DNA from 2 places in the Pseudarthrobacter sp. S9 genome. Region 2 is predicted to be linked to the other one. Evidence: riboswitches for the same ligand, from Rfam matches in the RefSeq annotation. Region 2 holds a riboswitch; the other holds the start of a gene.
What was found. A riboswitch is a leader RNA that binds a small molecule or an ion and turns the genes downstream of it on or off. The one in region 2 is predicted to bind glycine.
Positions count from the first base shown of each region.

Region 1: another riboswitch for glycine. It lies ahead of ACQCSY_RS11510 (methylenetetrahydrofolate reductase); the one in region 2 lies ahead of gcvP (aminomethyl-transferring glycine dehydrogenase).

Region 1 is NZ_CP189576.1:2,408,848-2,413,863, forward strand. Features, by position in the region: gene ACQCSY_RS11495 (LysE family transporter) at 1-261, opposite strand, end outside; gene ACQCSY_RS11500 (dihydrofolate reductase family protein) at 309-860, opposite strand; gene ACQCSY_RS11505 (hypothetical protein) at 1,018-1,512, opposite strand; gene ACQCSY_RS11510 (methylenetetrahydrofolate reductase) at 1,835-2,740, opposite strand; glycine riboswitch at 2,904-3,004, opposite strand; gene purU (formyltetrahydrofolate deformylase) at 3,206-4,117, opposite strand; gene cycA (D-serine/D-alanine/glycine transporter) at 4,114-5,016, opposite strand, start outside.
Region 2 is NZ_CP189576.1:1,124,714-1,129,729, reverse strand. Features, by position in the region: gene ACQCSY_RS05245 (MFS transporter) at 1-1,419, opposite strand, end outside; gene ACQCSY_RS05240 (TetR/AcrR family transcriptional regulator) at 1,488-2,027, shown strand; glycine riboswitch at 2,153-2,251, shown strand; glycine riboswitch at 2,253-2,369, shown strand; gene gcvP (aminomethyl-transferring glycine dehydrogenase) at 2,409-5,016, shown strand, end outside.

The sequences.
Region 1 (5,016 bases), 1.3 Mb from region 2:
GCCCAGGTAGACCAGGTATGCTGCGCCGGCGTAGCGGATGACGTTGAAGGCCACCGGGGAGCTGGCCACGAGCACCCCGACCCCCAGCGCCACGATCAGGATGTGGACAATCAGTGCGGCCTGCTGGCCCAGGATGCCCCAGATGGAACGGCGGAACCCCGAGTTCAGGGAATTGCTCATGGTGTTGATGGCGCCTGCGCCGGGGGTGAAGCTGATCAGGACGCCGGCGCCGGCCAGGGCCAGCCAAAGGGAGGGTTGCACCAGCCAAGTTTACGCGGGAGGCGCGCCGATTTACCGCGCTTCAGCCGCTAGCCGGTCCGGAGGCCGTAGGTGAGAACCATGTTTCCTTTGCTGGTCTGCTGCGATTCCTGGAGTTCCAGCCTTGTCAGAGGGTCGCCGTCTTCAAAGAGCCGCCGGCCCTTTCCCGCAATCACGGGATGGACCATCAGCGTCAAGGAGTCGAGGAGGCCCGCGAACAGAAGCTGGCGGACCGGGGAGATGCTGCCGAACACGCCGATCTCGCCGCCGTCGCTGTTCTTGAGCGCGGCCACGAAGTCCTCCAGGGGGCCCTCGATAAGGCGGGAATTCTGCCACCCGAGCTCGCCGGACAGGGTCCTGGAGGCGACATACTTCCGCAGGGGATTGATGAAGTCTCCGAAAGGATCTCCGCTTGCGGCACTGGGCCAGTACCCTGCCCACTCCTGGTACCCGACGCGGCCGAGGATGGCGGTGTCCACCCGGCCAATCATCTGGCCCATCCCGGCGCCGAGCTCATCATCAAAGCTGTCGAACTGCCAGAGATTGGGGGCTTCGACCACACCGTCCACGGAGTAGAAAAGGCCGGCCGTCAATTTGCGCATTGGTGTTCTCCTCAGAGGGTGAGTCCTTCCTGCACCCTATCGGCAGATCGGAAGGCAGGGAATGATCCGCGGGGGAAAACCTTCCGGGGCTGCCCCGGACGACGGCGCGGTGCCGCCGGCCGGGGCAGCGTCCGGCTGGCCGGGCCAGCCGCGCGGATCAGCCGTTGGAGCTGGAGCCGTCCGTGGCGGGGGCGCTGGAGTCTGCGGGACCCCTGCCGCCGCCGGGGCGGCCCTGGCCCTGCTCCTGCGTTCCGGTGACGGTGAAGTTCTCATCGAGCAGGACGGTGGCCTGGGTGCCGTCGGCCTTCGTGATGTGGGCTTCGTAGGTGGCGCCGTCGGCGTCGGTCTCCATCCGCTCGATTGTCGCATCAGGTTGGGCTGCCTTCACGGCCGCCTCGACCTTGGCGGCGTTGTCCCCGGTGAGGATCTCCTCCGTCTTGCCGTTCGCCTGGTGCTGCCCACGCGGGCCGGCGGTGCCGCCGTCGGGCATTCCGTATCCGTTGCCGTAACCGCTTGCGGCGGTGGCGGGGCTCGACGACGAGGTGCCGGTGGCGTCGTCGGCCATCGCGGGGAGGGCTGCCGCCCCGATGGCGCCGCCGCTGATGACCGCGGCGAGCATGATGCCCGCGGTGGTCTTGTTGATCTTTGCCATGTGAAACTCCTTTGCTGGGGCCCGGATCCCGGGCCGGCCGAGGTTTCGGCCTGGGACCAGCTTCAGCTGTGGAGTTATCGCCGCGCTTTCCGGTGGCTGTGCCCGTGCTGTGAGTGCCTGTGGGGTCTGCCCGGAGTTGGGGTCTGACCCCACATCGATTGCTCCGCAACGGCCCTTTTGGGGGCTCAGAAGGGCCGTTGCGGAGCAGTCGATGGGTAGGACGACGACGTCCATGATGACGCGCCCCTTGATCTTCTCCGCCACGCCGCGCTAGACGCGGTTGCTCCCCGTGACACTGGCGGTCACCCCGGGCTTCGCTGTCTCAGCGTTCATTCGAGATTCCCTGGTTAGCGCCGACGTGGACAAGGGCTTCGGCTTGCTGGCTATGGAGCCCGGGCAGGATGTCCAGGCTGTTAAAGCTGTAAAGATGGACTCCGGCCACGAAGTTGCGCATCAGAGCCAGTTCGGAGATCAGGCTTTCTGGCGAGTATCTGTTACCCACCAGGAGGCGGCGGGACAGCGGGCCCTGACGGCTGAGGAACTTCAGTGATGTGCCGACTCCGATCTTCCTTGCCAGTGGAATGAGTTCGCTCCGTGCGATGGGACCGGCTACGCCCGCCCAGACCGGCAGCTGAAACCCTTCTCGTCTCAGAAGCTGCACGTAGCCGCTGATCTTGGGTGCTGCAAAGCACATTTGCGTCACCACGTGGGAGGCCAGATGCTGTTTGTCGAGCAGCGAATCAAGCAGACGCAGTTGACTGACCTGCGGATGGCCTTCGGGGTACCCGGCCACTCCAATTGACATGCTGCCTCCCGATATGTCTGCGATGTCCTCCATGAGTGAAATGCTCGACTCATAAGGGCCGGCATAGTGGGGGGCATCACCGGCAATCGCGAATACCTCAGTTATTCCGGCGACTTCGCAGTCCCTCAGTATGCCTGCGAGCTGTGAACGGTCGCTCAGGCTCCGTGCGGCCAAATGCGGAACTACTCGGTATCCGTGGGAAGCCAACTGAAGCGCAGTGCGCATTGTCCGTCCGACTCCGTGATGCGGCAGGCATGTCACAGTGACCGTCGCGGAAGTGGGAAGCAGTGCATTGATCCTGGTGACTATTTCGTCCCCAGGGATTATTTCCATGCGGGTGGGAAGAACGGTGTCGATGTCGGCCTGGCGACGCGCGTCGAGATGCCGATCGGCAAAGTTTGATGAAAGTGATGGAACCGTCATGAGGAACTCCAGGGTATGGCCGGCGCTATATGCGCCGGAGCGGACCGGGTTCCTCCCCGCTCTGTATTGGACCTGAGAGATTCCGCGCAGCCATGATTTCGCAGGGGCTCCGCTTGCACCGTCGGTGAGTCCGGGCTTTCGCCTGACTGCTTTCCAGAGTTGCCTCGCCGTGGCGGTACATGGGCCTGAGAGATTCCTGGGGAGGATTTGCTCCTACGGCGCCTGCCCGGTTGATGACTGGGAGGACTCTCCCGCCACGGTTCGAAAGGCATATTCAGTTGTGTCAAGGTCGGACCCGCAGATCCGTGGCACCGGCAGCCACGCGTCTCTTGACGCGAAGCCGCCGGCGCCCAGAGAGCCCACGAACACCCGCTGGCCGTACCATTCCAGTACGGAATAGACTGGGGCCCGCAGGAAATCGAGGGAGCGGGAGGAGTCAGGTATCTTCTGGTTCTGGAAGCGGAGTCAGCGAAGGACGACTGTCCGGTTCCCTGACAAAATGATTCTTCCCTCAGAGTGCCAACGTACTGCGTTTGTGAGTGCTTTACATTCGGCGTCCCTGCCGACCGTCACGAGGTCTGAGGGGCTGAAGGTGTGGTCGACCTCGATCACCTGCTGGGCAATGATGGGTCCCTCATCCAGCTCCGAATTTACGTAGTGCGCCGTTGCGCCGACTGTTTTGACTCCCCGTTCGTAGGCCTGGTGATAGGGCTTGGCGCCCTTGAAGCTGGGCAGGAAGGAGTGGTGGATGTTGATGGCCTTGCCGGCGAGCCGGGCCGTAAGGTTGTCGCTGAGAACCTGCATGTAGCGGGCCAGGACGACCAGCTCAACATTGTATGTGTCTACTAGTTCGAGCAGCTCGGATTCCGCTTCTTGCTTTGTTTCCTGGCTCACGGGGATGTGGTGGAACGGGATTCCGTGCCAGGTGACAAGATCCTCATGGTCTTGGTGGTTGGATACAACCGCGACGATCTCGACTGGCAGTTCGCCGCTGCGGGCGCGGAAGAGCAGATCGTTAAGGCAGTGGCCATACTTGGAGACCATGACCAGGATTCGTTGCTTTCGGTCATGGGGCTCCAGTCGCCAATTCATTTCCCATTTTGCAGCCACCGGAGCGAAATCCTGTCGGAGTTCTTCGCGGGTTGAGACGCTGCCAGTTGAGATGAAGTGCACCCTCATGAAGAAGTGCCCTTCTTTTTGGTCGCCGAACTGTTTGATGTCGATGATGTAGCAGCTGTGGTCCAGGAGAAATTCGGCAACTGAGTGAACAATCCCGGGCGATTCGGCGCAGTCGAGTGTGAGCACATACTCCGCGGTCACCGCCTCCGAGCGATCGAGTGCCGGGCTGTTGGACTGTGCTGTCGTTTCTGTCCTCATTGTCCGTCAACCGTGACTTTGCCAAGGAGCTCCGGGGCAGCATTTTGCTCCGACCGGAGCTCGTCCTGGAACGTCGCGTAGCGGGCCAGATGGGCGGGACGGCGGCGCAGGACGGACCAGGCGATGCCGAGCACGATAAACCAGACCGGCGTGACCAGCAGTGCGGTGAGCGTGTCTGCCTGGGTGGTCAGCGTCCAGAGCACGAAAGCGAAGAACGCGAAGACCACCCACACCATCGGGATGCCGCCGGGCATCTTGAACTTGGACTCGGCATGCAGCTGCGGGCGGCGCTTGCGGAAGGCGAGGTAGCTGGCCAGGATGATCGACCAGACAAAGACGAAGCAGACCGCGGACACGGTGGTGACCATGTCAAACGCCTTGCCGATGTCCTGTCCGGCATACATCAGCACGACGCCGGAGAGCAGCAGAACACAGGACAGGAACAGGGCGTTGCGGGGAACCTTGCGGCGGGAAAGGCCACCGAAAAGGGCCGGCGCGTCACCCTCCTGGGCCAGGCCATAGACCATGCGGGACGTGGAGTAGATGCCGGAGTTGGCCGAGGACATAGCCGAGCTGAGCACCACCAGGTTGACCACCGTGGCGGCGGCGCCCAGGCCGGCCAGCGAGAACATGGCAATGAACGGGCTGTGCCCGGCGGCGAACTGGGTCCAGGGCGTGACGGACATCAGGATGATCAGGGCGCCCACGTAGAAGAGCAGCACACGCACCGGGATGGAGTTGATGGCCTTGGGCAGGTTCTTCTCCGGGTCCTTGGCCTCTGCGGCCGTGGTGCCCACCAGCTCAATGCCTACAAACGCGAAGACGGCAATCTGGAAGCCGGCCACGAAGCCCATGAACTCGTTCGGGAAGAAGCCGCCATGGCTCCACAGGTTGGTGAA
Region 2 (5,016 bases):
GGCGCCGGCGAGGGTCTCGCCGGCTTGGCTCGTGGCGGTGTCCGGGGCGAGCTCGAACACCCCGGCGGGCAGCCGCAGGTTGTGCTGGTACGAGGCCGTCAGGATGGAGCCAAGAATCGCCGTGCCCAGCAGGGAGCCCACCTCGTAACCGGTCTCGGAGATCGCCGCGGCCGCTCCGGACTTATCCGCCGGGACGGCCCCCAGGATCAGATCGTTGGAGATCGTCTCGGCAGCGCCCACGCCCAGGCAGAGGATCATCAGGGCCGTCAGCAGCAGGGCCGGGCCGTTGCCATGGTTGCCGAAGGCCACCAGGAAATAGCCTGCGGCGCTCAGCAGCAGGCCGCCGGCCACCACGAAGCCGGGCCGGACCTTCCGCACGAGCGGCACCACCAGCAGGCCTGCCGCGACGGTGGCGATGAGGGCCGGGACCATGGCGACGCCGGACGCGGAGGGGGACTGGCCCTCGATCAGCTGCAGGTGCTGGGCCAGGAACAGGATGAAGCCGTTGTAGGAGAACAGCGCCAGGACGTTGGCGGTGATGGCGGTGCTGAAGACCCTGTTGCCGAAGAGGCTGACATCCAGCATCGGGGCCGTGGTGCCCCCGCGGGCCAGGGCCTGCTGGCGGCGGATGAACATGTACCCCATGACCAGGCCCAGGCCGATGCTGGTGAGGGGCTCGAACGCCAGGCCGTGGGAGGCGAGTGCCTTGACGCCGTAGACCACCGGCACCATGACCAGCAGCGACAGGATGATGCTGGGCACGTCCACCCGGCCGGGTTTGGGGTCGCGGGATTCCGGAATCAGGGCCGGGCCGAGCAGCACCAGCGGCAGGATGATCGGCACTGCCACCAGCAGGACGGCTCCCCACCAGAAGTGCTCCACGAGCCAGCCGCCGGCAATCGGGCCGAGGGCTGCGCCGCCGGAGAAGCCGGCCGCCCAGATGGCCACCGCCAGCCTGCGCCGGTTGGGCTCCGGGAAAATGTTGCGGATCAAGGACAGGGTGGAGGGCATCAGCATGGCGCCGAAGAAACCAAGCCCCGCCCGGCCGGCAATCAGCCATTCGGCGCTTGGTGCGAACGCGGTGGCGGCCGAGACGGCCGCGAAGCCGGTGCTGCCGATGAAGAGGAGCTTGCGCCGGCCGATCCGGTCGCCCAGGCTGCCCATCGCCACAAGCAATCCGGCGAGGGCCAGGGGGTAGGTGTCGACAATCCAGAGCAGTTCCAAGCCGGAGGCATCGAGGCTGCGGGCGATGGCCGGCAGGGCGAAGGTCAGGGCGGTGTTGTCCACGGCCACCAGGAGTACCGGGAACATCAGCAGGGCCAGGGCCAGCCAGTCGCGCCACGGTGCCCGCGGGCGGCTGCCCGACTGGGTGCCCGTACCGATGCTGGTGCGGCTCGCGGTAATGGATGCGTTGCTCATAAAAGATAACTATACCGTCTGGACGGTAAAGTTAAGAAATGCACGCCGACACGGGCATGATAGGAACCATGCCCAGAAAACCCGTCGCCCGCGAAGCCGTCCTTGACGCCTTCGAATCCCTGCTGATCGAGGAGGGTGAACGCGCCGCGACGCTGGATGCCGTCGCGAAGCGGGCGGGCGTCTCCAAAGGCGGCCTGCTCTATCATTTCCCGACCAAGGAGGCGATGATCTCCGTGCTGCTCGAACGGCTGGACCGGCTCCTCGCGGAGGATCTCAAGGCCATGGCGGCTGCTCCGCAGGGTGCCGCGGCGTATTTCATCAAGTCCTCTGTGTGGGCGGGCACCGCGATGGACCGGGTTTTCGTGGCCGCCACGCGGCTGGCCGAGGTGGCGCACGAGGAGACCCTGCGCCGCTTCGCCGCCGGACAGGCGAGCTGGCTGGACCTGTTGGCGGGCGACGTCGGGCCTGGCATGGCCAAAGCCGTCCTGTACATGGGGGACGGGCTGTACTTCAATGCCATGCTCACCCGCGGCCCGGGCGGCCAACTCCCCGAAGTCGACGCCGACGTCGAGAGCCTCCTGGCCGCCGTCGAGCGGCTGCGCGGCTGAGGGGCCCGTCGGGCCGGACGCGCCTCACGCCCGGCGTAACCCGGACGCCCGGCGGTTTGCGGACGCGGGCCCGGCGTAGGACAATGGGAGCTGTGACTGTTGTCACGAGCAATTGAATATGCCTTTGATCTGCGGCGGGAGAGTTCTGCTTGTAGGTACAAGCAGGCGCCGTAGGAGCAAACCCTCCCCAGGAATCTCTCAGGCCCATGTACCGCCGCGGCAAGGCAACTCTGGAAAGTAGCAGGCTGTCCTCTGACATGCTGTGCTCACCGACGGTGCAAGCGGAGCCCTGCAAACGCACGGCTGCGCGGAAACTCTCAGGTCCAATACAGAGCGGGGAGGAACCCGAATCACTGTGGCGTACCCTGCGCCGCCTGAGTTATGGAGTTCCTTGTGACTGTTACTTCCGCCTCCACGTCCTTCGTTGACCGGCACATCGGCGCCCGCCGCCAGTCCGACGTCGACGCCATGCTGAAGGCTGTCGGCTACGACACCGTCGATGCGCTGGTGGACACCGCCGTTCCCAAGGACATCCGGCAGGACTCACCGCTGCGGCTGGCCGAAGCCCTCAGTGAAGTGGAGGTCCTCGCCGAGCTGCGCATGCTGGCCGCGAAGAACAAGACCGCCGTGCAGATGATCGGGCAGGGCTACTATGACACCCTCACCCCGGCCGTCATCCGCCGGAACATCCTCGAGGCGCCGGCCTGGTACACCGCCTACACCCCGTACCAGCCGGAAATCTCGCAGGGCCGGCTTGAGGCGCTGCTGAACTTCCAGACCATGGTCCAGGACCTGGTGGGCCTGCCGATCGCCAATGCCTCCCTGCTGGATGAAGCCACCGCCGTGGCCGAGGCCGTGCTGATGATGCGTCGCGCCAACAAGAATAAGACGGCCCATGACGGCAAGACCGTCCTCGACGCCGACTGCCTGCCGCAGACCATCGCGATCGTCAAGGGCCGCGCCGAGGCCCTCGGCTTCGAAGTCGAGGTCGCCGACCTCTCCAAGGGACTGCCCGACGGCGTCATCAACGGTGTCGTCCTCCAGCAGCCCGGTGTCTCCGGCCGCGTGTTCGACCACGCCCCGATCATCGCCGACGCCAAGGAACGCGGCGCCCTCGTGACCGTCGCAGCGGACCTGCTGTCCCTGACGCTCATCACCTCCCCGGGCGAGCAGGGCGCCGACATCGCCGTCGGATCCGCCCAGCGCTTCGGCGTCCCGCTGTTCTTCGGCGGCCCGCACGCCGCCTACATGGCCGTCCAGAAGGGCCTCGAACGGTCCATGCCCGGCCGCCTCGTCGGCGTGTCCAAGGATAACGCCGGTGTCCCGGCCTACCGCCTGGCACTGCAGACCCGCGAGCAGCACATCCGCCGCGAGAAGGCCACCTCCAACATCTGCACCGCCCAGGCGCTGCTGGCCATCGTGGCGTCCTTCTACGCCGTCTACCACGGCCCGGACGGCCTCAAGGCCATCGCCGAGACCACCCACGGACACGCCCGGAGCATCGCCGCCTCGCTCAAGGCCGCCGGCCTGGACGTGCTGCACACCTCGTTCTTCGACACCGTCACCGTCTCCGTCCCGGGCAGGGCGGAGCAGATCATCGCCGCCGCCGAGGCCAAGGGCATCAACCTGCGGGCCATCGACGCGGACACGGTCGGCATCTCCGCCGATGAGGCCACGACGGCGGCCATCGTCGCCGACGTCGTCGCCGCCTTCGGCGCCACGGCCGCGGACACAGCGGCGGACGTTTCCGGCTTCGGCCTGGACGCCGCCGTCGTACGCACCTCGGACTACCTGCAGCACCCGGTGTTCAGCACGCACCGCTCCGAGACCCAGCTGCTGCGCTACATCCGCCGCCTCTCGGACCGCGACCTGGCCCTGGACCGGACCATGATCCCGCTGGGCTCCTGCACCATGAAGCTGAACGCCACGGCCGAGATGGAAGCCATCTCCTGGCCCGAGTTCGCCTCCATCCACCCCTTCGCCCCGGACTCCCAGACCGCCGGCTGGCGCGAACTGATCGAGGACCTGGAAGCCCAGCTGACCGAGATCACCGGCTACGACCAGGTCTCCATCCAGCCCAACGCGGGATCGCAGGGCGAGCTCGCGGGCCTGCTGGCCATCCGCGGCTACCACCTCTCCCGCGGCGACGCCCAGCGCAACGTCTGCCTCATCCCGGCCTCGGCCCACGGCACCAACGCCGCCTCCGCAGTGCTCGCCGGCATGAAGGTGGTCGTGGTTGCCACCGCCGCCGACGGCACGATCGACCACGCCGACCTCACCGCCAAGATCGAGGCCAGCAAGGACGCCCTGTCCGCCATCATGATCACCTACCCGTCCACCCACGGCGTGTACGACGCCGATGTGCGCGAGGTCTGCGACGCCGTCCACGCCGCCGGCGGCCAGGTCTACATCGACGGCGCCAACCTCAACGCGCTCGTGGGCCTGGCCCAGCCCGGCCTGTTCGGCGGCGACGTCTCCCACCTGAACCTGCACAAGACCTTCTGCATCCCGCACGGCGGCGGCGGCCCCGGCGTCGGACCGGTGGCAGCCAAGGCCCACTTGGCGCCCTTCATGCCGGGCAACGCCGCGGATCCGGCCAACGGCGCCGACGGCACCCCGATCTCCGCCTCCCGCTACGGCTCCGCCGGCGTCCTGCCGATCTCCTGGGCCTACGTGAAGCTCATGGGCGGCAAGGGCCTGACCGACGCCACCAAGTCCGCGCTGCTCGCGGCCAACTACATCGCGGCGCGCCTGAACGACTTCTTCCCGGTCCTGTACACAGGCGAAGGTGGGCTCGTCGCCCACGAGTGCATCCTGGACCTGCGCGAACTCACGGCCAGGACCGGCGTGACCGCCGAGGACGTCGCCAAGCGCCTGATCGACTACGGCTTCCACGCCCCCACCCTGGCGTTCCCGGTGGCCGGCACCCTCATGGTGGAGCCCACCGAGTCCGAGGACCTGGTGGAGATCGACCGCTTCATCCAGGCCA